DNA from 3 places in the Enterobacter sp. UPMP2052 genome. Region 2 is predicted to be linked to each of the others. Evidence: predicted binding sites of a transcription regulator. Region 2 holds the regulator's gene; each other region holds the start of a gene.
The links. The regulator Fur, encoded in region 2, represses iron uptake genes when iron is present. The targets are predictions, from matches to a motif close to ATAATAATGAGAACNACTATCAA.
Positions count from the first base shown of each region.

Region 1: a site for Fur is predicted at 4,410-4,432, ahead of sodA (superoxide dismutase [Mn]). Genes of this name have one in related genera too.
Region 3: a site for Fur is predicted at 1,270-1,292, ahead of exbB (tol-pal system-associated acyl-CoA thioesterase). Genes of this name have one in related genera too.

Region 1 covers NZ_JBSKJR010000010.1:45,678-53,904, reverse strand. The annotation lists gene rhaB (rhamnulokinase) at 1-1,122, opposite strand, end outside; gene rhaS (HTH-type transcriptional activator RhaS) at 1,424-2,260, shown strand; gene rhaR (HTH-type transcriptional activator RhaR) at 2,334-3,182, shown strand; gene rhaT (L-rhamnose/proton symporter RhaT) at 3,183-4,217, opposite strand; gene sodA (superoxide dismutase [Mn]) at 4,506-5,126, shown strand; gene yiiM (6-hydroxyaminopurine reductase) at 5,193-5,867, shown strand; gene cpxA (envelope stress sensor histidine kinase CpxA) at 5,984-7,357, opposite strand; gene cpxR (envelope stress response regulator transcription factor CpxR) at 7,354-8,052, opposite strand; gene cpxP (cell-envelope stress modulator CpxP) at 8,203-8,227, shown strand, end outside.
Region 2 covers NZ_JBSKJR010000001.1:2,035,129-2,043,355, forward strand. The annotation lists gene seqA (replication initiation negative regulator SeqA) at 1-461, opposite strand, end outside; gene ybfF (esterase) at 645-1,418, shown strand; gene ybfE (LexA regulated protein) at 1,548-1,835, shown strand; gene fldA (flavodoxin FldA) at 1,991-2,521, shown strand; gene fur (ferric iron uptake transcriptional regulator) at 2,813-3,259, shown strand; gene chiQ (ChiQ/YbfN family lipoprotein) at 3,403-3,732, opposite strand; gene chiP (chitoporin ChiP) at 3,775-5,172, opposite strand; gene glnS (glutamine--tRNA ligase) at 5,621-7,288, opposite strand; gene nagE (PTS N-acetyl glucosamine transporter subunit IIABC) at 7,462-8,227, opposite strand, start outside.
Region 3 covers NZ_JBSKJR010000007.1:89,662-97,888, forward strand. The annotation lists gene metC (cystathionine beta-lyase) at 1-1,102, opposite strand, end outside; gene exbB (tol-pal system-associated acyl-CoA thioesterase) at 1,354-2,085, shown strand; gene exbD (TonB system transport protein ExbD) at 2,090-2,515, shown strand; gene ACWKX3_RS17505 (SDR family oxidoreductase) at 2,603-3,499, opposite strand; gene ACWKX3_RS17510 (hypothetical protein) at 3,566-4,018, opposite strand; gene ACWKX3_RS17515 (hypothetical protein) at 3,999-4,403, opposite strand; gene ACWKX3_RS17520 (ESA_00282 family adhesion-associated protein) at 4,506-5,009, shown strand; gene ACWKX3_RS17525 (TIGR00645 family protein) at 5,091-5,579, shown strand; gene ACWKX3_RS17530 (aldo/keto reductase) at 5,688-6,728, opposite strand; gene yghX (YghX family hydrolase) at 6,811-7,698, shown strand; gene ACWKX3_RS17540 (autotransporter domain-containing protein) at 7,777-8,227, opposite strand, start outside.

The DNA.
Region 1 (8,227 bases), on a different contig from region 2:
GCTGTCAAAAATACAGCGCGCCAGCTCGGCAGGGCGGGACGGCACCGGCTGGCCGGCCTCGACGCAGGCGGCCTGGATCTCGGCGCTCATGTGCGCCGGGTTGATAAAGCGGTCATCATTGGGGTTGATCAGGTAGGTGCAGGCCGTCAGCTTTTCGGTTTGTGCAATCAGCGAGGCCAGGTCGGTGATGTTCTGCTCTTTCAGCACCCGCTGGAGCAGCCACAGCCCCATGATGTTCTTTAACACCCGGTAACGGCCTTCTGCGCCGCCCTCGTTGGTGATGTTCGCCGCCAGCGCGGCGTCGCTGGTGTAGGGCGTTTTGCTCTCAAAGCCCATCAGCGACCAGGTGCCGGAAGAGAGATACGCCGCGTCTTTGTCGGCAAGCGGCGCGGCGATGACCGCGCTGGCGGTATCGTGGCTCGCCACGGCCACCACCGGGATCGGATTGCCCTGCGGGCAGACCCACTCGCCAATCACATTGCCCGGATGGGTCGGCGTGCCAAACCACGACGGCGAGGCACCCGTCCAGGCCAGCAGGTTTTCGTCCCAGTTATCGGAATTGATGTTCACCAGCTGGGTGGTGGTGGCGTTGGTGTATTCCCAGTTCAGGTTGCCGGTCAGGCGGTAGCTGAAGTAGTCGGGGATCAGCAGGGCGTGCGCCGCCTTTGCGGCCAGTTCCGGCTGCTGTTCGACCAGGGCGCGCAGCTGATACAGGGTGTTAAACGGCAGGAACTGAATGCCGCTGCGCCCGTAGATCGTCTCTTTACCCAGCTGGGCGATGGCATGCGCCATGACGCCGTCGGTACGGCTGTCGCGGTAAGAGACGGGCAGGCCGACGCGTTCGCCAGCGTCGTCCAGCAGGACGTAATCCACGCCCCAGGTATCAATTCCGATGCTGTCGATACGGATGCCGTCATTGCAGACATTCCCAAGCCCGGTACGGATTGCCGCCTCCAGGCCGTCAATGTCCCAGGTATCAAAGCCGTCCCGCTTTTGCAGGCAGTTGGCAAAACGGTGCATTTCGCGAAGCGAAAGCGTGCGCTGGCTACGGTCCCAGGTCGCCAGCATTACGCGGCCGCTGGATGCGCCTAAATCGACAGCCACACAATGGCGAAAAGTCATGGTCACGTCCTTTCTCAAGTCATTAGCGGTGAGTGTAAGAAAGGGAAGAAAAAGGCACCTTCTCGCCAGTGACAGGGCAAATCGCGCGCTGGCAAGAAAGCAAAGGTGAACGTGAGGCAGTTCACAGTTTCCAGTAATGACGGGGTTTTCAGGCAGTGTGACGCTTACCGCATTTCCCGATCTTTCCGCCCGTTTCTTGAAAAACGGACAGCTTTTGCGAGGTTTGCTGCTGAAAATTTAAGGTGCGTGCGCCGGGCCTTAATTACTATTTTGAGAACTTTTCTCATTGGTGGGGGCCGTTATGACCGTACTACACAGCGTGGATTTTTTTCCTTCGGGCGGGTCGCCTGTCGCGATTGAGCCACGGCTCCCGCAGGCAGCGTTTCCGGAACATCATCATGATTTCCATGAGATTGTGATTGTTGAGCACGGCACGGGCATTCACGTTTTCAACGGCCAGCCGTACACCATCAGCGGTGGCACGGTCTGCTTCGTACGCGATCACGACCGGCATTTGTACGAACATACCGACAACCTGTGTCTGACCAACGTGCTGTATCGCTCGCCGGATGCGTTCCAGTTTTTGTCCGGGCTTAATCAGCTTTTGCCCCAGGAGAAAGACGGGCACTATCCGTCGCACTGGCGGGTTAATCAGTCCACGTTGCAGCAGGTGCGCCAGCTGGTGAGCCAGATGGAGCAGAGCGAGGAGGGGCTGGAGACGCACGTCGTTGCCACGCGTGAACTTCTTTTTATGCAACTGCTGGTGCTGCTGCGCCGCAGTAGCCTGGTGGAGGGGCTGGAAAATAACGCTGCGCGCCTTAACCAGCTGATGGCCTGGCTGGAAGATCACTTTGCTGAGGATATCTGCTGGGAAACGCTGGCGGATGATTTCTCGCTGTCGCTGCGTACCCTGCACCGCCAGCTGAAGCAGCACACCGGGCTGACCCCACAGCGCTATCTTAACCGCCTGCGCTTAATCAAGGCCCGGCATCTGCTGCGCCACACGGATGAAAGCGTCACGGACATCGCTTATCGTTGCGGTTTCGGCGACAGTAACCACTTTTCGACGCTGTTTCGCCGTGAATTCAGCTGGTCGCCGCGCGACATTCGTCAGGGCAAGGACGCGTCGCTTCAGTAACGCGAGGGCAATCACCGTTTTTTCGCCGCAAAAAGGCTAATAATGTCAGGTTATTCGCCCGTGAGGTTGTGGTGTGGCTGCTCAGTTAATTCTTCGCAAAGATGATTTTTTTGCCTCCGCCGGCCAGGCCGTTGCGGTGGCCGATCGCTATCCGCAAAACGTCTTTGCCGAACACACGCATGAATTTTGCGAGCTGGTGCTGGTGTGGCGGGGCAACGGCCTGCACGTCCTTAACGACCGGCCTTACCGCATCACGCGCGGGGATCTGTTTTACATTCGCGCCGAGGACAAACACTCCTACGCCTCGGTGAACGACCTGGTGTTGCAGAACGTCATCTACTGCCCGGACAGGCTCAAACTCAACGTCGACTGGGCCGCAAACATTCCGGGGTTTGTTGATGCGAAGGGCGCACCGCACTGGCGCTTAAGCAGCAACGGCATGACCCAGGTCCGGCAGGTGATTTCCCAGCTTGAACAGGAGAGCCTGAAAAACGATCCCGAGGCTAACCAGATGGCGGAGCTGCTCTTTGCCCAGCTGGTAATGACCCTCAAGCGCTATCGTTATGCCACCGACAACCCCTCCGCCACCACTCAGGAGGCGCTGCTTGATAAGCTCATCACCCAACTTGCGGGCAGCCTGAACAAGAGTTTCGTGCTGGAAAAGTTCTGCGAGCAGGAGCAGTGCAGCGAACGCGCGTTACGCCAGCAGTTCCGCACCCAGACCGGGATGACGGTGAACCACTATCTGCGCCAGCTGCGCATCTGCCACGCTCAGTATTTGCTCCAGCATACGGAGCTGATGGTGAGTGAAGTGGCGATGCGCTGCGGCTTTGAGGACAGCAACTACTTTTCGGTGGTGTTTAACCGCGAGGTGGGGATGACGCCGGTACAGTGGCGTCATCGTAGTCGAAAGGCGGCGTGATCAGTTCGCCATGCCGAGGCCAACAATGTTGGCAGCGATAATAATCACCACGCAGCCGAGGCTCAGCACGCCCACCGGACGACGCCCGGCGTTGTTCCACTCCTTCAGCACAAGCCCTACCAGGCCGCCACACAGCACGTAGAAACTCATGTGCAGCATCCAGCTCATGTAATCGTACTGCGCCGGAATGCTGGCGTGGCCCCAGGCGTAGAAGAAGAACTGCAGATACCACATCAGCCCACCCAACGCGGAGAGCAGCACGTTGGTTACGATCAGCGGTTTTGCCAGCGAGAAGTCGGCTTTTACCGACAGGTTCTTCACTTTTGCCAGACGAATAAAGCAGAAGCCCAGGTTGACCAGCGCGCCGCCGCCCATGATCACCACGTAGCTTGGCAGGGCAACGTACAGCGGGTCGACGCCCAGCGCGGCGGCGGCTTCGTGCATCGGTTTGGCGGCGTTCATGGCGAAGGACATACCGGCGGAGAAGATGCCGCACATTACCGCCAGCAGCAGCCCTTTCTTCAGGTTGAAGTCCTCGGCTTTGATGCCCATCTTGCGCTCTTTAAGCTGGCCCGCGCGGGTCACGATGCCTACGCCGATCACCGCGACCAGCACGCCCAGCAGCGTCATGCGCCCGCCTTCGGTATTGATCAGCACGTCGAAATTGCCGTTGAGGATTGGCGTCATCAGGGTGCCGACAATCAGCGTAATGCCAATCGCGATGCCGATACCCATCGACATGCCGAGGTAGCGCATGGTGAGGCCATAGTTGATGTTGCCGATGCCCCACATCGCGCCAAACAGGAAGACCGGCAGCAGGGTAGAGGCGCTGAAGGAGGAGAAATAGCCCCAGAAATCGGGCAGGAGCATGGCGCTGATGGTCCACGGCAAAATCAGCCATGACACCGTACCGCCGACGGACCACATGGTTTCCCATGACCAATGTTTAACCTTTTTAAACGGGGCATAGAAACAGGCTGCACTGGCTGCGCCTATCAAATGCCAGAAAATACCCATCGTAATCGCATGATTCATTTTTACATCCTCATCGTTTTTATAGTCGGTGGCTTCCCGCCGACTTGATGAGTGTAAAAATTAGGCGGTTTGGGAACCTTCAGAAGGTTGCCGCACTTTTGTTCAGGATGGCAATCAGCACGTTAACCGCGTGAGCAGACTCACAATTTCGCGATGAGAGGGAAAATGAATAACCTTATAAAAACTACGGCATTGATAATCATTTTCAATATCATTTAATTAACTATAATGAACCAACTGCTTACGCGGCATTAACAGCTGTGCCGCCCGACACTAATGGAGAGGATTATGAGTTATACACTGCCATCCCTGCCGTATGCCTACGACGCACTGGAACCGCATTTCGACAAGCAGACGATGGAAATCCATCACACTAAACACCACCAGACCTACGTGAACAACGCCAACGCTGCGCTGGAAAGCCTGCCAGAGTTCGCTAGCCTGCCGGTTGAAGAGCTGATCACCAAACTGGACCAGCTGCCAGCAGACAAGAAAACCGTTCTGCGTAACAACGCAGGCGGCCACGCTAACCACAGCCTGTTCTGGAAAGGCCTGAAAACCGGTACCACCCTGCAGGGCGACCTGAAAGCGGCTATCGAGCGCGACTTCGGTTCCGTAGACAACTTCAAAGCGGAATTCGAGAAAGCCGCTGCGACCCGTTTCGGCTCTGGCTGGGCGTGGCTGGTCCTGAAAGGTGACAAACTGGCGGTGGTTTCTACCGCAAACCAGGACTCCCCGCTGATGGGTGAAGCGATCTCTGGCGCATCCGGTTTCCCAATCCTGGGCCTGGACGTGTGGGAACACGCTTACTACCTGAAGTTCCAGAACCGTCGTCCAGACTACATCAAAGCCTTCTGGGACGTGGTGAACTGGGACGAAGCTGCAGCACGTTTCGCTGCGAAAAAATAAGGTTGCATTGACGCCTGTGAGAAGCGAGTCTGATGACTCGCTTTTTTTGTATCTGAAGGAGTAGAGATGCACTACCCGGTCAACGTGTTTACAGGCAAGGTAACGGAGTACGAAGGCAGCCGCCCGAGCGCCATCGCCAAAGTGCAGGTTGACGGCGAGTTGAGCCTCACCGAGCGCGGTCTTGTGGGCGATGAGCAGGCCGAAAAGAAAATTCACGGCGGGCCGGAGCGCGCGCTGTGCCACTATCCGCGTGAGCATTATGCTTACTGGATGAGTGAATTCCCCGAGCAGGCGGAGCGCTTCGTCGCACCCGCCTTTGGCGAGAACCTCTCTACCGAGGGGCTGACCGAGCAAAACGTCTTTATCGGCGATATCTTCCGCTGGGACGATGCCCTGATTCAGGTGACGCAGCCGCGCTCGCCGTGCTTCAAGCTGAACTACCATTTTGGCATTGAAGATATGTCCGCCCGGCTGCAAAGCGCCGGTAAAACCGGCTGGCTCTACCGCGTGGTGCTGGCGGGGAACGTTTCGGCGGATGCCCCGCTGGCGCTCGTTTCACGCGTGAGTGATGTGTCGGTGTACGACGCCTGCGCGATCGCCTGGCATATGCCCTTTGACGATGAGCAGTATCATCGCCTGCTGTCAGCGGCAGGGCTATCGACAAGCTGGACCAGAACGATGCAAAAGCGGCGTTTAAGCAACAAAATTGAGGATAATTCGCGAAGATTGTGGGGAAGATAATCCCTTCTGGCGAAATGTAAGCCGGGTAAGGCGAAGCCGCCACCCGGCTTTTTTGTTGGCATCTTGCGTGAATTTGCCCGGTGGCGCTGCGCTTACCGGGCCTGCAAAACGAACAGCTACGAACGCTTATACAACGGCAGCCACAGCGTTAACCGCAGTCCACCCAGCGGGCTGTCGTCGGCTTTCACCCAGCCACGATGCTGCTGCATGGCGGTTTCAACAATCGCCAGCCCCAGCCCCGTGCCGCCGGATTCGCGGTCGCGCGCCTCGTCGGTACGGTAGAACGGACGGAAAATCTGCTCGCGATCTTCCGGACTCACGCCCGGGCCGTCGTCGTCCACGATGATGGTGATCCCGTCTTTATCCACCGAGAACGCCACCTCAATCTTCGTGTGCGAGTAGCGCAGGGCGTTACGCACGATATTCTCAAGCGCGCTTTCCAGTGCGTTAGGGTTACCGTACAGCGGCCATGGGCCTGGCGGGAAGTTAACGGTGAACGATTTCCCCATCTGCTCGGCTTCGAATGCCGCGTTATCCAGCACCTCATGCCACAGATGGTTGGCTTTGACCGTTTCGCTCACCAGCGCGTTTTTCTGCTGGTTGCGCGACATTACCAGCAAATCGTTGATCATGCTGTCCAGACGATGCGCTTCGGTTTCGATACGCTCCAGCTCTTTGCTCTCGCCGCTGCGGCGGCGCAACAGCGCGGTGCCAAGCTGCAGTCGCGTGAGCGGGGTGCGCAGTTCGTGGGAGATGTCCGATAGCAGGCGTTGCTGCGCGGTCATCATGCGGTCAAGGGCGCTCACCATCTGGTTAAAACTGGTCCCGGCGGCCAGGAACTCCTGCGGCCCGGCTTCCAGCTCGGGATGTTGTCTCAGGTTGCCCTGAGCCACTTCGTCGGCGGCGTTTTTCAACTTACGTGCCGGTTTCGCCAGGCTCCACGCCAGCCAGAGCAGCAGCGGCGAGCTGAGCAGCATAGTCACAATCAGCAGCAGAAGCGGGCGGTCGAACAGCAGGTTGATGAAATCTGTCTGGGAGCTGCTCGCAGGGCGAATCAGATAGAGCTGATAGTTATCCTCCCCGTCTCTGACGGAGAAAGGTCCTACCATCTCAACCCGGCCATATTTTTTCTTCTGAGGGTGGTCGGCGTTATCCGCCTGGCCAATGAAGTTGCGGATGATCTGCATTTCATTGCGATCGGCCCCAATGACGCGGCCTTCGCTGGTCACCAGCAGAAGACGTTGTCCGGGCGGCGCCCACTTGTCGATAGCGCGAAACAGCCTGCGCCACCACATCAAATCGTTTGGCGGATCGTTTGCCAGCTCGGCTTCGACATGTTGTTCGATCATCACGCCCTGACGTTGCTCGCTGTCGAGAAGCTCCGTCATCTGGCGTGAGTCGAGTTTTGGCAACATCAGTACGAGCATTAAAACCAGTGCCAGCGTCAGCCAGAAGATGGCGAAGATGCGGGCGGTTAAGCTGCCTATCATGAAGCGGAAACCATCAGATAACCGCGACCACGTAGGGTTTTAAACCACGGGTGACCGTCTTTACGCTCCGGTAATTTACGGCGCAGGTTAGAAATATGCATGTCGATGGCGCGGTCAAACGGCGTGAGACGTTTGCCCAGCACTTCCTGACTCAGGTGTTCACGCGATACCACCTGGCCGAGATGCTGCGCCAGCAGATAAAGCAGGGTGAACTCGGTGCCGGTTAATTCCAGCGTCTGGCCGTCGAAGCTGGCTTCCTGACGACCCGGGTTCAGGCTCAGGGAGTCCACTTCCAGCGTCGGCGAGCTGTTGTCCGTATTTTGCTGCTGCTCGCTCCAGTGGGAACGACGCAGGATTGCGCGAATACGGGCCACCAGTTCACGGTCGTTGAACGGTTTCGGTAAATAGTCATCCGCACCCAGCTCAAGGCCAAGGACACGGTCAAGTTCGCTGCCGCGTGCGGTCAGCATGATAACGGGGGTCTGGTGCGTCTGGCGAAGCTCTTTCAGCGTATCAATGCCGTTTTTCTTGGGCATCATAACGTCGAGCAAAAGTAGATCGATGCTGTCATCAAGGAGACTCAGCGCCTGCTCACCATCGTGGGCAACCAGAACGTTGAAACCTTCCATGTCGAGCAACTCCTTTAAAAGGGAAGTCAGCTCTCGGTCATCATCAACTAACAGAATTTTATTCATTGTTTAAATACCTCCGAGGCAGAAATTACGACATCAAGGCTATCTAATCCATGACTTTACGTTGTTTTACACCCCCTGACGCATGTTTGCAGCCTGAATCGTAGACTGTCTCTCGTTGAATCGCGACATGAAAGATTTTGGGAGCAAGTGATGCGCAAAGTTACCGCTGCCGTCA
Region 2 (8,227 bases):
GTGTTGGTATTGGTGATCACCCAGTACGGTGTACCCGGGACGTGTTTAGGTTTGGTTTGATTGCCATTTTGCAGCAGCGTCTGCTCATCGCCCGCGAAGTAAACGCGGGTACGACCATGCAGCGACTCGGTCGCTTCAGCAAACGCGGTGTTATCCAGTGAATAAAGTGTAGTCAGCACCAGCATAAAGCGGTTAACCGCCTTTTTCTGTTCTGCATACTCATCTGACAGCAGCAGCTCGCGCATCGCGCGCACTTTGTCTTTCACCGGCGCGACGGCAGGTTTTGCTTGTGCGGTAACACTCGGCTGAGAGACGACATCTTTAGTGGCTGGGGTAGCAGGCTGTGCGGCGGCGGAAATTTTGAGCATACGCCGTAAAATGTCGGACGCGCTCTCCCCGATATGCCGCGTCTGGCTGGCAATATACTGATAGAGTTCGTCATCAACTTCGATTGTTTTCATCTTAATCCAGTGCGATATCTTATCTGAATACAAGTCGTTGGGATTATAGGAGCAAATCCCAACAGCGGATAGCGTCAAACCAGGTTGGCGGCAAAAGTCGGATTAAACTGGATCCTTGCAGCCGGGCGGCAGAATGGACAACATGATACCCTAACCTGACATACGTAAAAAAAGAACTTTGCCATGAAATTGAATACCCGAGCGCAATCTGCACAATCGCCGAACAATAATTCTCCCATCGTACTGGTTCACGGCCTGTTTGGTAGCCTGGATAACCTGGGCATACTGGCGCGCGATCTGGTTGCCGATCATGACATTTTGCAGGTCGATATGCGTAATCATGGCCTTTCCGGGCGTTCGCCTGACATGACTTACGCGGCGATGGCGCAGGATTTGCTGGATACGCTGGATGCACATCAACTTGAGAAGGTCACTTTAGTCGGGCATTCCATGGGTGGCAAAGCGGTGATGGCGCTGACGGCGCTGGCACCGGAACGTATTGCTGGCCTGGTGGTGGTTGACGTGGCCCCCGTGGATTACGACGTGCGTCGCCACGACGAGATTTTCGCGGCGATCAATGCGGTCACGGAGTCTGGCGTGTCTACCCGTCAGCAGGCCGCAGCCGTCATGCGTGAACACCTCGATGAGGAAGGCGTGGTGCAGTTCCTGCTTAAATCCTTTGTCGACGGCCAGTGGCGTTTTAACGTCCCGGTACTTTGGGATCAGTATGCTCACATTGTCGGCTGGCAGCCGGTTCCCGCCTGGCAGCACCCTACCCTCTTTATTACCGGCGGCAATTCACCCTACGTGACCGAGGCGTACCGCGACGCACTGCTGGCGCAGTTCCCACAGGCTCGCGCGCACGTCATCGCCGGGGCGGGCCACTGGGTTCATGCAGAAAAACCGGAGGCGGTCCTGCGCGCTATCCGCCGCTATCTTACTGATACGGCGAATTGATTAAAAAGAGAGCGACTGGAAGACAGAGGGCTTCCAGTCGTTGGCGTGTCGTTTTCGGTGATGTATGATGGCGCGCTTATCGCCCGGGCATTAACAGGGCGGCTTGTTTTCCCCCGAAGTCTCTGAATCATGGCCAAAGAACAAACGGACCGTACGACACTAGACCTGTTCGCGAATGAGCGTCGCCCGGGACGACCCAAGACGAATCCGCTTTCGCGTGATGAACAGCTGCGTATCAATAAACGCAACCAGCTTAAACGCGATAAAAATCGTGGGCTTAAGCGTGTCGAACTGAAGCTCAACGCTGACGCTGTCGATGCGCTAAACGAGCTGGCCTCCGCCCGTGATATCAGCCGCAGCGAATTGATTGAAGAGATGCTGATCGCTCAGCTCAACGCGTTACGCAGCAAGGCATAAGTCTGAAAAACCCCCGTATTTCCCTTTTCATGTAGCACAGAGTGCAGTCCTGCGCGATAGCTGTTTCCGCAGGGTTGCCAGTTCTGCTATTATTGCCCTTATCCGTGGACAAATTGCGCCACCATACCATTAAGTTTCAAGAGGTTATTTTACTCATGGCAATCATCGGCATTTTCTTCGGCAGTGATACCGGCAATACCGAAAATATCGCAAAAAACATTCAAAAACAGCTCGGTAAAGACGTTGCCGATGTACATGACATCGCCAAAAGCAGCAAAGAAGACCTCGAAGGTTATGACATCCTGCTGCTGGGTATCCCGACCTGGTACTACGGCGAGGCGCAGTGCGACTGGGACGATTTCTTCCCGACGCTCGAAGAAGTGGACTTCAACGGCAAGCTGGTCGCCCTGTTTGGCTGCGGCGACCAGGAAGATTATGCGGAATACTTCTGTGATGCGCTGGGCACCATCCGCGACATCATTGAGCCACGCGGCGCGGCGATTGTCGGCCACTGGCCAACGGCGGGCTACCACTTTGAAGCGTCCAAAGGCCTGGCAGACGACAACCACTTCGTGGGTCTGGCTATCGACGAAGATCGTCAGCCAGAACTGACCGCTGAGCGTGTCGAAAAATGGGTGAAGCAGGTCCGTGAAGAACTGAACCTCGACGACATTCTTAACGCCTGATTTTCCTGCGGCGCAACTGCGGTTGCGCCCGCATGCCAGGTAAAACCGATTAAATTAATTGCTACAAACTTTTAACTTTTTCGCTCAGACCTGTACAATATCCCCCTGATAAAAAGTGGGCTCCATCGAACAAGTTTGTTGGTGATACCACGTTTTTATAAGCATACTTTGCCTGAGACTTGCAGTTTTCATTTAGCCATGGCAGTTCTATAATGAGACGCATTATCCCAGGTGCATTTTCTGTCACTTCTTCTTTTGAAGTGAAACGTTTAGCAACAGGACAGATTCCGCATGACCGACAACAATACCGCATTAAAGAAGGCTGGCCTGAAAGTAACGCTTCCTCGGTTAAAAATCCTTGAAGTGCTTCAGGGGCCAGACAATCACCATGTCAGTGCGGAAGACCTTTACAAGCGTCTTATCGACATGGGCGAAGAAATTGGGCTGGCAACCGTTTATCGTGTGCTGAACCAGTTTGATGACGCGGGCATTGTTACCCGTCATAATTTCGAAGGCGGTAAATCTGTTTTCGAGCTGACCCAGCAACACCACCACGATCATCTGATCTGCCTCGACTGCGGCAAGGTCATTGAGTTCAGCGATGATTCTATTGAATCACGCCAGCGTGAAATTGCCGCGCGCCACGGTATCCGTCTGACTAACCACAGCCTGTACCTGTATGGACACTGTGCGGAAGGCGATTGCCGCGAAGATGAGCACGCGCACGACGCGAAATAAGCAAACTTTCATACTCTGAGCCAGCCGCAAGGTTGGCTTTTTTTTTGCCTTAAAAAGCCCAGTGGCGCTGCGCTTACCGGGCCTACGGGCGATGACACCTCTGTAGGTTCGGTAAACGCAGCGCCACCGGGCGTCAAACAGCGCTATTGGTTATTATTACGAATTTCCTGCCAGATCTTATCGCAACGCTTCTCGACTTCCTGCTCGTTACCGGTCTGACGCGCCTGAATACAGGCCTGGTAATCCATCACGCGGACATTCTCCTGCGTCGCGAACTGTTCATGCGCTTTCTCTTTCTTCAGCACATTCAGCACGCTCTGGCAGGCTTCAACTTTCTCCGGCGAGCCTTGCGCGGTATTGATACAGGCGCTATAGGCCTCTTTCAGACGCGAATCTTCTTTCGGGGCCTGAGGCTGCGCACAGGCCACCAGCCCTGTTGCCAGCATCGCGACCATGACTACTTTTCTTTTCATCTGCCGTCTCCGTTTCGGCGGGCCACGCCCGCCGGGGTTTCATCAGAAAATAGTGAATGGCGCGATGACCATGAATTTCACGTCACGTTCATCCTGGAAGATATTGCCGTAACCGCCCGCATAGCTTGGGATATCGGAGTGGTTGTCATACTGCGTGAAGTGCAGTTTGAACATGGTGCCCTTGGCACGCCCGTCCTGCAGGGTGTAGCTAGCATCCAGACTGTAGGAGGACTCTTTCAGGCGGTAATTAGGATCGTAGTACGCATCCGGGGTTGCCATATCAGCAGGCTTCGCGTCCCACGCGTAAGCATAAGAAGCACCGACCGCCCAGCCTGGCAGATTCCAGTTTTTCAGGTCATACATTGCACCGAAGAAGACGGCTTTTTCACCGTCGGCGTTGAAGTCAGAGCGGTTATCCCACCAGATATCCAGACGACCGTTTGATGAGGCGTATGTTGGGGTCATACGCTGCAGGAAGTAACCCTGCTGCCCTTCCGCCTTCACCCACGTCCCTTCCAGACGCAGGTCAACCTGGCCCACCTTGTAACCGAAGGTCAGCGCCTGCAGCCATGCGGTACCGTCGTAGATATCGTTAACGGTGCCGTTGCTGGCTTTATCACGCGTGCCATAGAACTGATAGCTGGTGCTCAGCGGGCTGCCCACAACGTCGAATTTGTAGCTGGCTTTCGCGAAATACTGATCGATATAGCCTTCAGCCTGTCCGAAGGCGGCTTCCAGTACCAGGTCGTTTTTGAAGTCATACTTCGCACCCAGGGAGTGGAGGTAGTCCACTTTAGTGGTTTTATCGTTCTGGTAGAACTTATCCATCTCAATGTGCCACGGCGCTTTGTACTCGTTGGTCCACATATAGGAGAAGCTCAGCGCCCCGGCGTCACCGTAGTCAAAATTGGCCCCCGCTTCTGCGCCCTGATAGGTACCCGGCATGAAGCTCCAGTGTGGGGCTAGCAGCGTCTGTCCGGTTGGCTGAATATAACCTGCGCGCGCCCATACCGGGCCGTATTTGAATTTCGCCGCGGCCTTATAGAGGCTGATGCCGCTCTTATCCCCGGACCAGTCTTCGTCATAGGCTTTATTGCTGGAGGAGAATGCGATTTCGTTCGGGTGACCGCTGTCGCCGTTTTCCGCCATTTCTATTGCGGTAAACGCCGCAATATCCAGGCCAAACATATCCGCGGCATAACCCGACTGGAAGTCCAGGTTGGCGTTCCAGGTGGAGTGTGAAAGGTTGGTTTTGTATTTGTCTTCAGTGACGTCTTTACGGTCACGCTCACGCTGCCAGTAATAAATTCCGCCCGTGAGGGTTGAATCATCAATGAAACCTTCTGCTTTAGCCTCTGGCGCAATCACCAGGCCCGACATTGCTGTCACACCGGCAATTGCCAGCGCCAGCGCACTACGTTTGCCACTGAACGTACGCATAGATTATTCCTCTTTGACGAATTAAAAACGCCTGAACGGCGAAAAATATAAAAAGACCTAATGGTCAGGGGTAGTTAGAAATACCCTCGAATTAACTACCGTCTTTAGGTTATTTTTCGCGACGCGAATTATCAATGCTTTTTCGTGGGCAAAACTCAGGATTATGACGAAGTGCACATAATTAGTAGTGCTTTGTAACATTTACGCCGAAGCGAGTAATGGCGGGGGGAAGCGCGATTTTTCAATGGCTAAGGGTTAAAAAACCTGTCTGTTAATTCCTCTTTACTGTTTTCGGGTATATACAAACTTTATTTAAAAAAATAAGTAGCACCGCATTGACCAGTTATTTTGACTTCCGTTATTAAAAGCGTTCTTTAACGGCATGATCGTTAAATAAAAAAACGCCGCAATTAGCGGCGTTTGTTTCTGATTGACCAGTGCAGCGATATTATTCGCCGATTTTGGCCCAGGTATCGCGCAGACCGACAGTACGGTTAAATACCGGTTTTTCCGCAGTGCTGTAGCGGCTGTCCAGGCAGAAGTAACCCTCACGTTCAAACTGGAACGCTTTGCTGGTTTGTGCGGCTTTCAGCGACGGTTCGGCAAAGCCCTGCTTGATCACCAGTGATTCCGGGTTAATCGTTGACAGGAAGTCTTCCGCAGCGCCTGGGTTAGGCACGCTGAACAGACGGTCATACAGGCGGAACTCAACCGGCAGCGCGTGCGATGCGCTCACCCAGTGGATAACGCCCTTCACTTTACGGCCATCCGCCGGGTCTTTACTCAGCGTTTCGGCATCGTAAGAGCAGAAGATGGTGGTGATGTTGCCTTCCGCGTCTTTTTCGACGCGCTCGGCTTTAATCACGTACGCATTACGCAGACGGACTTCTTTGCCCAGCACCAGACGCTTGTACTGCTTGTTGGCTTCTTCGCGGAAATCCGCGCGATCGATCCAAATCTCACCGCTAAACGGCACGTCACGGGTGCCCATTTCAGGCTTGCTCGGATGGTTCGGCATCGTCACCATCTCGCTCTCACCCTGCGGGTAGTTTTCGATAACAAGCTTAACCGGGTCGATCACCGCCATCGCGCGCGGAGCGTTTTCGTTCAGATCTTCACGGATGCAGGATTCCAGAGAGGCAATCTCAATGGTGTTGTCCTGTTTGGTCACGCCAATACGTTTGCAGAACTCGCGGATAGAGGCAGAGGTGTAACCCCGGCGGCGCAGACCAGAGATAGTCGGCATACGCGGGTCATCCCAGCCTTCTACATGCTTGTCGGTTACCAGCAGGTTCAGCTTACGCTTGGACATCACCGTGTATTCCAGATTCAGACGAGAGAACTCGTACTGACGCGGGTGCACAGGGATGGTGATGTTATCCAGCACCCAGTCGTACAGACGACGGTTGTCCTGGAACTCCAGAGTACACAGGGAGTGCGTAATGCCTTCCAGCGCATCGCTGATGCAGTGGGTGAAGTCGTACATCGGGTAGATGCACCACTTGTTCCCGGTCTGGTGGTGTTCCGCGAACTTAATGCGGTACAGCACCGGGTCGCGCATGACGATGAATGGCGAGGCCATATCGATTTTGGCACGCAGACAGGCCTTGCCTTCTTCGAAGCCACCGGCACGCATTTTTTCAAACAGCGCCAGGTTCTCTTCTACGCTGCGGTCGCGGTACGGGCTGTTTTTGCCCGGCGCGGTGAGCGAACCGCGGTATTCACGGATTTCGTCAGCAGAGAGCTCATCCACATACGCCAGACCTTTATTGATCAGCTCAACCGCATAGGCGAACAGCTGATCAAAATAGTTAGAGGAGTAGCAGATATCGCCCGACCAGTTGAAGCCCAGCCATTGCACGTCGTTCTTGATAGACTCAACGTATTCGATGTCTTCTTTTGCAGGGTTAGTGTCATCGAAACGCAGGTTGCACTGTCCCTGGTAGTCTTGTGCGATACCAAAGTTCAGGCAGATAGATTTCGCGTGGCCGATGTGCAGGTAGCCGTTTGGCTCCGGCGGGAAACGCGTATGAACCGTGGTGTGCTTACCACTGGCCAGATCTTCATCAATGATCTGACGAATAAAGTTACTCGGGCGGGCTTCTGCCTCACTCATCGTGGATTCCTCAAAGCATAAACAACGTATAACGGCATATGATCTTATAAGCCGGACGTAGTGACAACCTTTAAAACGTCTATTGAGAATAAAATAATGGGGACAATAACCGCAAAAAAAAGCGGCGGAGGTTATCCCCCCGCCGCTTAAGGCATGACTCTACTCAGGAGCGATTACTTGCCTTTAATCTCATACAGTGGGGTTTGGCCCGCAACGACCTGACCTTTCGCCTGAATGACCAGGCCGCTGAAGTCGTCGATGTTGCTGCAAACCACCGGGCTAATCATCGAGCGCGCGTTGGCGTTCAGGTAGTCCAGATCCATTTCCAGAATCGGTTGGCCTGCGACCACTTCAGCCCCCTCTTCCACCAGGCGAGTAAAGCCCTGGCCGTTCAGCGCCACGGTATCGATACCCATGTGGACAACGATCTCCGCGCCGTTTTCGGTCTCAAGACAGAACGCGTGGTTTGTGTTGAAGATTTTCACGATGGTACCAGCTGCCGGAGACACCACGGTTTTTTCCGTTGGTTTAACAGCGACACCGTCACCGACCGCTTTGCTGGCGAACGCTTCGTCTGGCACCTGCTCAATCGCTACCACTTCACCGGTCACCGGAGAGACCAGGGCAGCGATGGTTACCGCATTTGGCACAGCCTGCGGTTTCACCACCGGAGCGTCAGCCACTGGCGCGCTATCCGTTGAGGCGGCAGCTACCGGCCCACGGGCAACCACTTTTTTCATTTCATCGCCGATAGATTCGGCTTTCGCACCCACGATAACCTGGATGGTTTGTTTGTTCAGTTTCACCACACCAGACGCACCCAGACGTTTGCACATTGCATCGCTGACGCGCGCGGAGTCGGCCACGGTCAGGCGCAGACGGGTAATACAGGCATCAATGGCTTTCAGGTTATCGGTACCACCCACAGCGGCAATGTAG
Region 3 (8,227 bases), on a different contig from region 2:
CGCTGAAGTCCACTTCTCCGCCCGGGCGTAGCGCCGCGATCTGCTCCGGCTGGTTAGGCAGGATCAGCGATTCAAACCCGCCCCAGGAGTAGGCCATGCTGAACAGGGTAAAATGATCCAGATAGCTTGCCAGCTCGTCATTGTTCAGCCGTTTTTTAAGCACGAATGAGAACAGCCCGCTGCTGCCCGTAAAGTCACGTTTCCAGAACTCATGGCCTTTACTGCCGGGAAGCGCCGGATGGTTAACCCGCTCAACCTGCGGATGCTGCGCCAGCCACTCGGCCACCCTGAGGCTGCTTTCATGGTGTTGACGCAGGCGCACGCCCAGCGTGCGCAGGCCGCGGCTGGTCATGTAGGCCGTATCGGCATCCACCATCTGGCCCATCAGGTAGGCATTCTCACGCAGTTGATCCCAGCAGCGGGCGTTAGATACCGCGGTGCCAATCATGCCGTCAGAGTGGCCAATCAGGTATTTGGTCGCGGCCTGAATGGAGATATCGATACCGAATTCCAGCGCGTTAAACAGCACGCCCGCCGCCCAGGTATTGTCGATAATGATGATTGCCTCAGGCGCTTTGCTGCGCACCGCCTTAACGATGGCCGGGACATCATGTACTTCCATGGTGATCGACCCCGGTGATTCCAGGAACACGATGCGCGTGTTCGGCTGAATAAGGTCGGCAATGCCTTCGCCCGCTAGCGGGTCGAACCAGCCGGTGGTGACGCCGAGCTTGCTGAGGATTTTGGTGCAGAAATCCTGGCTCGGCTCGTACGCCGTGTTGGTCATCAGGATATGGTCACCCTGTTCCACGAACGCCAGAATGGTGTTGGCAACGGCCGCTGCGCCACAGGGGAACAGCGCGCAGCCCGCCCCGCCTTCCAGCTCGCACATCGCTTCCTGCAACGAAAAATGGGTAAGGGTGCCCCGACGCCCGTAGAAAAGCCCGCCGGAGGCGCGGTTACGCGTGGCGATCTTTTTGTCCTCAACGGTATCAAACACCAGAGAGGAGGCCCGTTGGATCACGCTGTTGACCGCGCCCTGGGTGTATTTTTTGCTGCGTCCGGCCTGCACCAGCGTGGTATCAAGCTGCTTCTTCGTCATCCTGGATAGCCCTGTTTTTATACGTCTGGACGTCCAGACTACCATGAAAGTAAAAAAGTGCACTTCTGCGATAGTGGAATAAGGCGAAAATTTTCTAAAATTGCGGCTCTGAAAATTTTTCCTGGGTAAGCGCAAGGAAAGTGAGTGAAATTTACGGCACTATGTAAATACTAATGAGAACTACTATCAATTCGACGTTGTTTTGATATTATTATGCTCAGAATTTGTGATTTGCGTCCTGGAGATACAGAGTGGGTAATAATTTGATGCAGACGGATCTCTCCGTTTGGGGCATGTATCATCATGCCGACATCGTGGTTAAGATTGTGATGATCGGCCTGATCCTGGCGTCCGTTGTCACCTGGGCTATTTTCTTCAGCAAGAGCGTTGAGCTTATTTCGCAGAAGCGTCGTCTCAAGCGCGAACAGCAGCAGCTGGCTGAAGCCCGCTCTCTGGATCAGGCATCCGACATGACCTCATCCTTCCACGCGAAAAGCCTGACCTCCCTTTTAGTGAATGAAGCGCAGAACGAGCTGGAACTCTCCGCAGGCAGTGAAGATAACGAAGGCATCAAAGAGCGTACCGGCTTCCGTCTGGAACGTCGCGTGGCTGCTGTGGGCCGTCATATGGGCCGCGGTAACGGTTATCTGGCGACCATCGGTGCGATCTCTCCGTTTGTCGGCCTGTTCGGTACCGTCTGGGGCATCATGAACAGCTTTATCGGTATTGCCCAAACGCAGACTACCAACCTGGCGGTTGTTGCGCCGGGTATCGCAGAAGCGCTGCTGGCGACGGCTATCGGCCTGGTGGCAGCAATTCCTGCGGTCGTTATCTACAACATCTTCGCGCGTATGATTGGCAGCTATAAAGCCACGCTGGGTGACGTTGCGGCGCAGGTTCTGCTGCTGCAAAGCCGTGACCTGGACCTCAACGCCAGCGCCGTTAAACCGGTACATGCGGCGTCCAAACTGCGCTTAGGTTGATACTATGGCAATGCGTCTTAACGAAAATCTGGACGATAACGGCGAAATGCATGAAATCAACGTCACGCCGTTTATCGACGTGATGCTGGTGCTGCTGATTATCTTCATGGTGGCTGCGCCGCTGGCGACGGTTGACGTGAAGGTGAACCTGCCGGCCTCGTCCAGCCAGCCGCAGCCGCGTCCGGAAAAGCCAATCTACCTGTCGGTTAAGGCCGATAAATCCATGTTCCTGGGCAACGACCCGGTCACGGATACGTCAGTCATTCCGGCGCTGGACCAGCTCACCGGCGGCAAGAAAGACACCACCGTGTTCTTCCGCGCGGATAAAACCGTTGATTACGAAACCATGATGAAGGTAATGGACACGCTGCATCAGGCGGGTTACCTGAAGATTGGTCTGGTGGGTGAAGAGAAAACGGCGGCGAAGTGATTTCACCGTTAACGCCAGTCGGTAACACACTGTGAATGTAAAAAGGGGGCCATCGCGGCCCCCTTTGTTTATTCCCCACAACGGTTTTTAACCGAGGTGTTCTCCCCCGCACACGCCGTGCACTTCTGCCGTGACGTAGCTGGATTCCTGGCTTGCCAGATAGACATACACCGGTGCCAGCTCCGCAGGTTGCCCCGCACGCTTCATCGGCGTCTGCTGACCAAACTGCGGGATTTTCTCCTGCGGCTGGCCGCCGCAAATCTGCAGCGCGGTCCAGATTGGACCCGGTGCGACCACGTTCACGCGAATCCCTTTTTCGGCGATCTGCTTCGCCAGCCCGCGGCTGTAGTTCAGGATCGCGGCCTTGGTTGAGGCATAATCCAGCAGATGTGGACTTGGCTGGTAGGCCTGAATCGAGGACGTGGTGATGATGCTGGACCCGGCCGGAAGCAGCGGGATGGCTTCCTGGGTAATGTAAAACAGCGCCAGGACGTTGACCGCGTAAGTCTCTTTAAACTGCTCGGTCGTGAGATCGGCAATTTTCTCTACCGCCGTCTGCTTACCGGCAACCAGCGCCAGGATATCCAGACCACCCAGCGCCTCGTGCGCGGTATGCACCAGCGAGCGGGCAAACTGCTCATCGCTCAGGTCGCCCGGGATCAGCACCGCTTTACGTCCCGCCTCTTCAATCAGCTGTTTGACCTGCTGCGCGTCCTCTTCCTCCGCCGGGAGGTAGTTAATCGCTACGTCTGCGCCTTCACGCGCGTAAGCGATGGCGGCAGCGCGTCCGATACCGGAATCGCCCCCTGTCACCAGCGCCTTACGATCCTGGAGTCGTCCACTGCCTTTATAGCTCTCTTCGCCACAGTCCGGTACAGGCGTCATCTTTGACTGCACGCCAGGGGCAGGCTGCTTCTGCTTAGGGTATTCACCGGTGTGATACTGCGTGGTGGGGTCCTGCATTTTCGTCTGGTGATGTGCCATAAGGGATCTCCTTTTGAGTGAACTTACCCATTAAGCGTAGGAGATTTTATCGAAAAGCAGGGATAATTAAGGATTATCCGTAATACTGGCGTGCGCCTCTTCATCAAGCGCGACGCAGGTGACGCTGGAGGTGCGGTAGTCGCCTTCGGCGAGTTTGCGGGTCAGGCGCAGGGTTGCGGTTTCGCGCGCCAGCAGGTACTGGTAGTGGGCTTCAAGGCGTCCGAGGAGCTTCTCTTTCAGCTCCGGCTGCTTTTCAATGATGGCATTCATCACCGCGCCGTAAATCTCCTCTTTCACCTGTAAAGCATAAATTTCACGGCGGTTCTGCCATTTCAGGCGCACCAGCGTCGCCGGGATAGAGACCAGATCCTGGGTAATACGCGTCATCTCGGCGTTTTTGATGTTTCGTAACGCAGCGAGATTCTGCTTTAAGATAAACTCGTCGCTTTTTTTATCTTCTAAAGTCAAATAAACGTTATTATCGCTAACTGCTTTCACGTTAATCTTCCCCGAGGTCATAAAAAATGGGGGTGTTTTTTTCGCGGGTAATTAAATTAAGCCAAATTTCATTTCCCGCTTCGTTTATTTCTTTGGTTTTTTCAGCCATTATTTGACTTAAGGTCTGGGCATCTATTTCGCCCTCGGCTTGCAGATCGTCCAGCAGGTGTACCAAGGCTTCAATTTTTACGGCGCGAAACAAGCGATCCTTAATATGGCGGTCGTGTTCTTCCAGCAACATATTACGGGATTTACCGGACTGTGAGACACCAATTAATATTTCGGACTCATAATCGGAGAGCTTTCTTTTTCCCTGAGTGAAATTCGTCTCTTTTTCTGCTTCCTTCGCAGGCTGCTCCACAGGCGTGATGTGGTACTTAGCCGGGACGAGATTGTCGGGCAGCATTGTAACGTCCTTTAATTTCAACAGGGTGGGGTTAGTATTAGGGTGAGATTCGTTGACAATAACATGAGGCAATTTTAAAATCAAAAAAAATGGAGCCTACCCATGAACAGTATTTTCTTTACGGTCATTACATTGCTATTACTGACCGCCGGCGTTCTTTTATTGATGCAAGAGTTCAATAAAACCAAAGTATCGAAGGATGCCAGCGTCCCGCCACAGCCAGAGCCGATGACAAAAGAGGAAGGGGAAGATCATTTCTCGGTATTGATGAACGCGATAACGCCGGTTTGGTACTGGCGTGTCAATCATGAATATATCGACTTTTTGCATGCGACTATTAAGCGCATGAAAATGGCTGAAATTAATGATACGCCCGGGTTGTTTGAAGCACAGCGCCGCTGCAGCGACCTGAATTCGGCGGTGTACAAATATTATGACAATATCAAAAAACGTTGTCTGAATGGCGAGAAGGTCTCGTATTCGGATTTGGACGTATTAAATCTGCGCCAGTGTTTTCGCGAGTTCAGTCTTGAAGCCTACCCGGAGCTGGTGGCGCTGGTGTGGCCGGAATATGCGCGCCCGGACGTAAACCCGCAGGAAGTGTAAGTGCTTTGTTGGTTAGCTGTTGCAAACAGTAAGCGCTCCTGAGATATACTGAGCGCTGGTTTCGTTTGCAGACAGGACTCTATGGAACGCTTTTTTGAAAACGCAATGTACGCCTCTCGCTGGATCCTGGCGCCGGTCTACTTTGGCCTCTCCCTGGCGCTTATCGCTCTGACGATCAAGTTCTTCCAGGAAATTATTCACGTCTTGCCCAACATCTTCTCCATTGCGGAAGCGGATTTAATTCTGGTGCTGCTGTCGCTGGTGGACATGACGCTGGTCGGCGGGCTGCTGGTGATGGTGATGTTCTCCGGCTATGAGAACTTTGTCTCTCAGCTGGATATCGACGCGCGCAAAGAAAAGCTGAGCTGGCTCGGCAAAATGGACGCCACCTCGCTGAAAAACAAAGTGGCCGCCTCCATTGTGGCGATCTCCTCCATCCATCTTTTACGCGTGTTTATGGATGCGAAGAACGTACCGGACAACAAGCTGATGTGGTATGTCATTATCCACCTGACGTTTGTCCTGTCGGCGTTCGTTATGGGGTATCTGGATAAGATCAGTAAGAAGTAATTTTCCATCGCGCACAAATTTATGCGCGCATCGAACCATTCCCTCTCCCCTTTGGGGAGAGGGTTAGGGTGAGGGGAATATACGGCTGTGGGGGTATTTCCGTTCACTTTACTTATCTGACGACGCCTGCCACAGATTCAACTCACCATCCGCAACGTGCTGGTCAATTCGCGCCAGTTCATCGTCCGTAAAGCGCAGGTTTTCCAGCGCCTGAACGTTCTCCTCAAGCTGCTCAGGGCGGCTCGCACCGATCAGCACCGACGTGACGCGCTCGTCTTTCAACAGCCAGCTCAGCGCCATCTGCGCCATCGTCTGCCCGCGGGCGTGCGCCATTTCGTTAAGCAGGCGCAGGCTGTTCAGGTTGGCCTCGGTCAGCATGTTTTCCGTCAGTCCGCGCACTTTCTTGCCTTCACGCTGCATGCGCGATCCGTCCGGAATGCCGTTCAGATATTTTCCGGTTAACAACCCCTGCGCCAGCGGCGTAAAGGCGATACAGCCGGTGCCGTTAGCGTCCAGCGCGTCCAGCAGCCCGGTTTTATCGACCCAGCGGTTCAGCAGGTTATAGGACGGCTGATGGATCAGCAGCGGGATCTTCCACTCGCTCAACAGCCCGGCCATGATCCGGGTTCGCTCCGTCGAGTAAGAGGAGATCCCCACATACAGCGCTTTGCCGCTCTGCACGGCGTGCGCCAGGGCCGCAGCCGTCTCCTCCATGGGCGTGTTCTCATCGACGCGGTGGGAGTAGAAAATATCGACATATTCCACGCCCATGCGCTTCAGGCTCTGGTCGAGGCTGGCGAGGAGATACTTACGCGAACCGCCCGAGCCGTACGGCCCCGGCCACATGTCGTAGCCCGCCTTGGTGGAAATAATCAGCTCGTCGCGATACCCGGCAAAATCGTCGCGCAGCAGCCGACCAAAGTTCTCTTCGGCGCTGCCCGGCGGTGGGCCATAGTTATTGGCGAGGTCAAAATGGGTAATGCCGAGATCGAACGCTTTACGCAGCAGCGCGCGCTGGGATTCCAGCGTCTGAACGTGGCCAAAGCTGTGCCACAGGCCGAGCGACAGCGCGGGCAGGCGCAGGCCGCTTTGCCCGCAGAAACGGTACTGCATATTTTCGTAGCGGCCAGGGTAGGGATGCCAGGACATGATGTCTCCTTTCTTGTCGATGAATTTTCGAAACAACGTTTTCATTCTATGCTTATCAAATCACAAATCCCGGAGAGATGCGATGACGCGCCTGACCGCCAAAGATTTTCCGCAGGAATTGCTCGATTACTACGACTATTACGCACACGGTAAAATCTCCAAACGCGAGTTTCTGAATCTTGCAGCACGCTATGCGGTGGGCGGCGTAACGGCGCTGGCGCTGTTTAACATGCTTAAGCCCAACTATGCGCTGGCCGAGCAGGTTAAATTCACCGACCCCGATATTCTTCCTGAATACATTCACTATCCGTCGCCCAACGGGCACGGCGAGGTGCGCGGCTATCTGGTCAAACCGGCTAAAGCCAGCGGCAACGTGCCCGCGGTGGTGGTAGTGCATGAGAATCGCGGCCTGAACCCCTATATCGAAGATGTGGCGAGACGCGTCGCCAAAGCCGGGTACATCGCGCTGGCACCGGACGGCTTAAGCTCGGTCGGCGGCTATCCGGGCAATGATGAAGAGGGCAAAGTGCTCCAGCAGAAGGTCGACCCGACAAAGCTGATGAACGACTTCTTTGCCGCCGTCGAGTTTATGCGAACGCACCCTGAGGCGACCGGCAAGGTCGGCATCACGGGTTTTTGCTATGGCGGCGGCGTGTCGAACGCGGCGGCGGTGGCCTATCCCGAGCTGAACTGCGCGGTGCCGTTCTACGGTCGCCAGCCTGCGGCGGCGGATGTCCCTAAAATCAAAGCGCCGCTGCTGTTGCATTACGCCGAACTGGATAAGAACATTAACGAAGGCTGGCCCGCTTATGAGGCGGCGCTGAAAGCCAGTAACACGGTTTACGAGGCTTATATCTACCCCGGCGTAAACCACGGTTTTCACAATGATTCCACACCCCGTTACGACGAGGCTGCGGCAGAGTTGGCCTGGACGCGCACGCTGGGATGGTTCGAGAAGTATTTGCGCTGAACGCAAACAAGCCGGGCACGCCCGGCTTGCAAAACAGGCTTGCCCCGGCAGCGTCGCGCTGCCGGGAAGTGAAGGGGATCAGAAGCTGTAGCTCATCCCCGCCTGAACGCTGGCATCGTTATCCACGTCACCCGTTCCCACATACACGCCGGTATTCAGCGAGAAGTTATGCGCGATGGTGGCGTTGATGCCTGCCCCAAAGATACCCATTGCGTTGTTGTGCCCGGAGGTGTTGTGATAATCCGCGGCCTTGATGTCGGTATCGTCGCTAAACTCTTTCTGGAAGCGCGCGTCAATCCACGGCATCACCTGCACGTTCTTGTTCAGATCGGTCAGGGTGGTAGTCAAACGCACCCCCGCGCCGCCGTTCCAGGAAGAGACCTGGCTGTCGGCAAAGGTCACTTCGCTGTCGGAGAAGCCGTTGGCTTTGGTCTGATCCCAGCCAAGCGTCGCGTACGGCTGCAGCAGGGTTTCGCCTGGCAGTAAGACGTTCACACCGGTACGCGCCTGGGCAATGTACAGGTTGCCG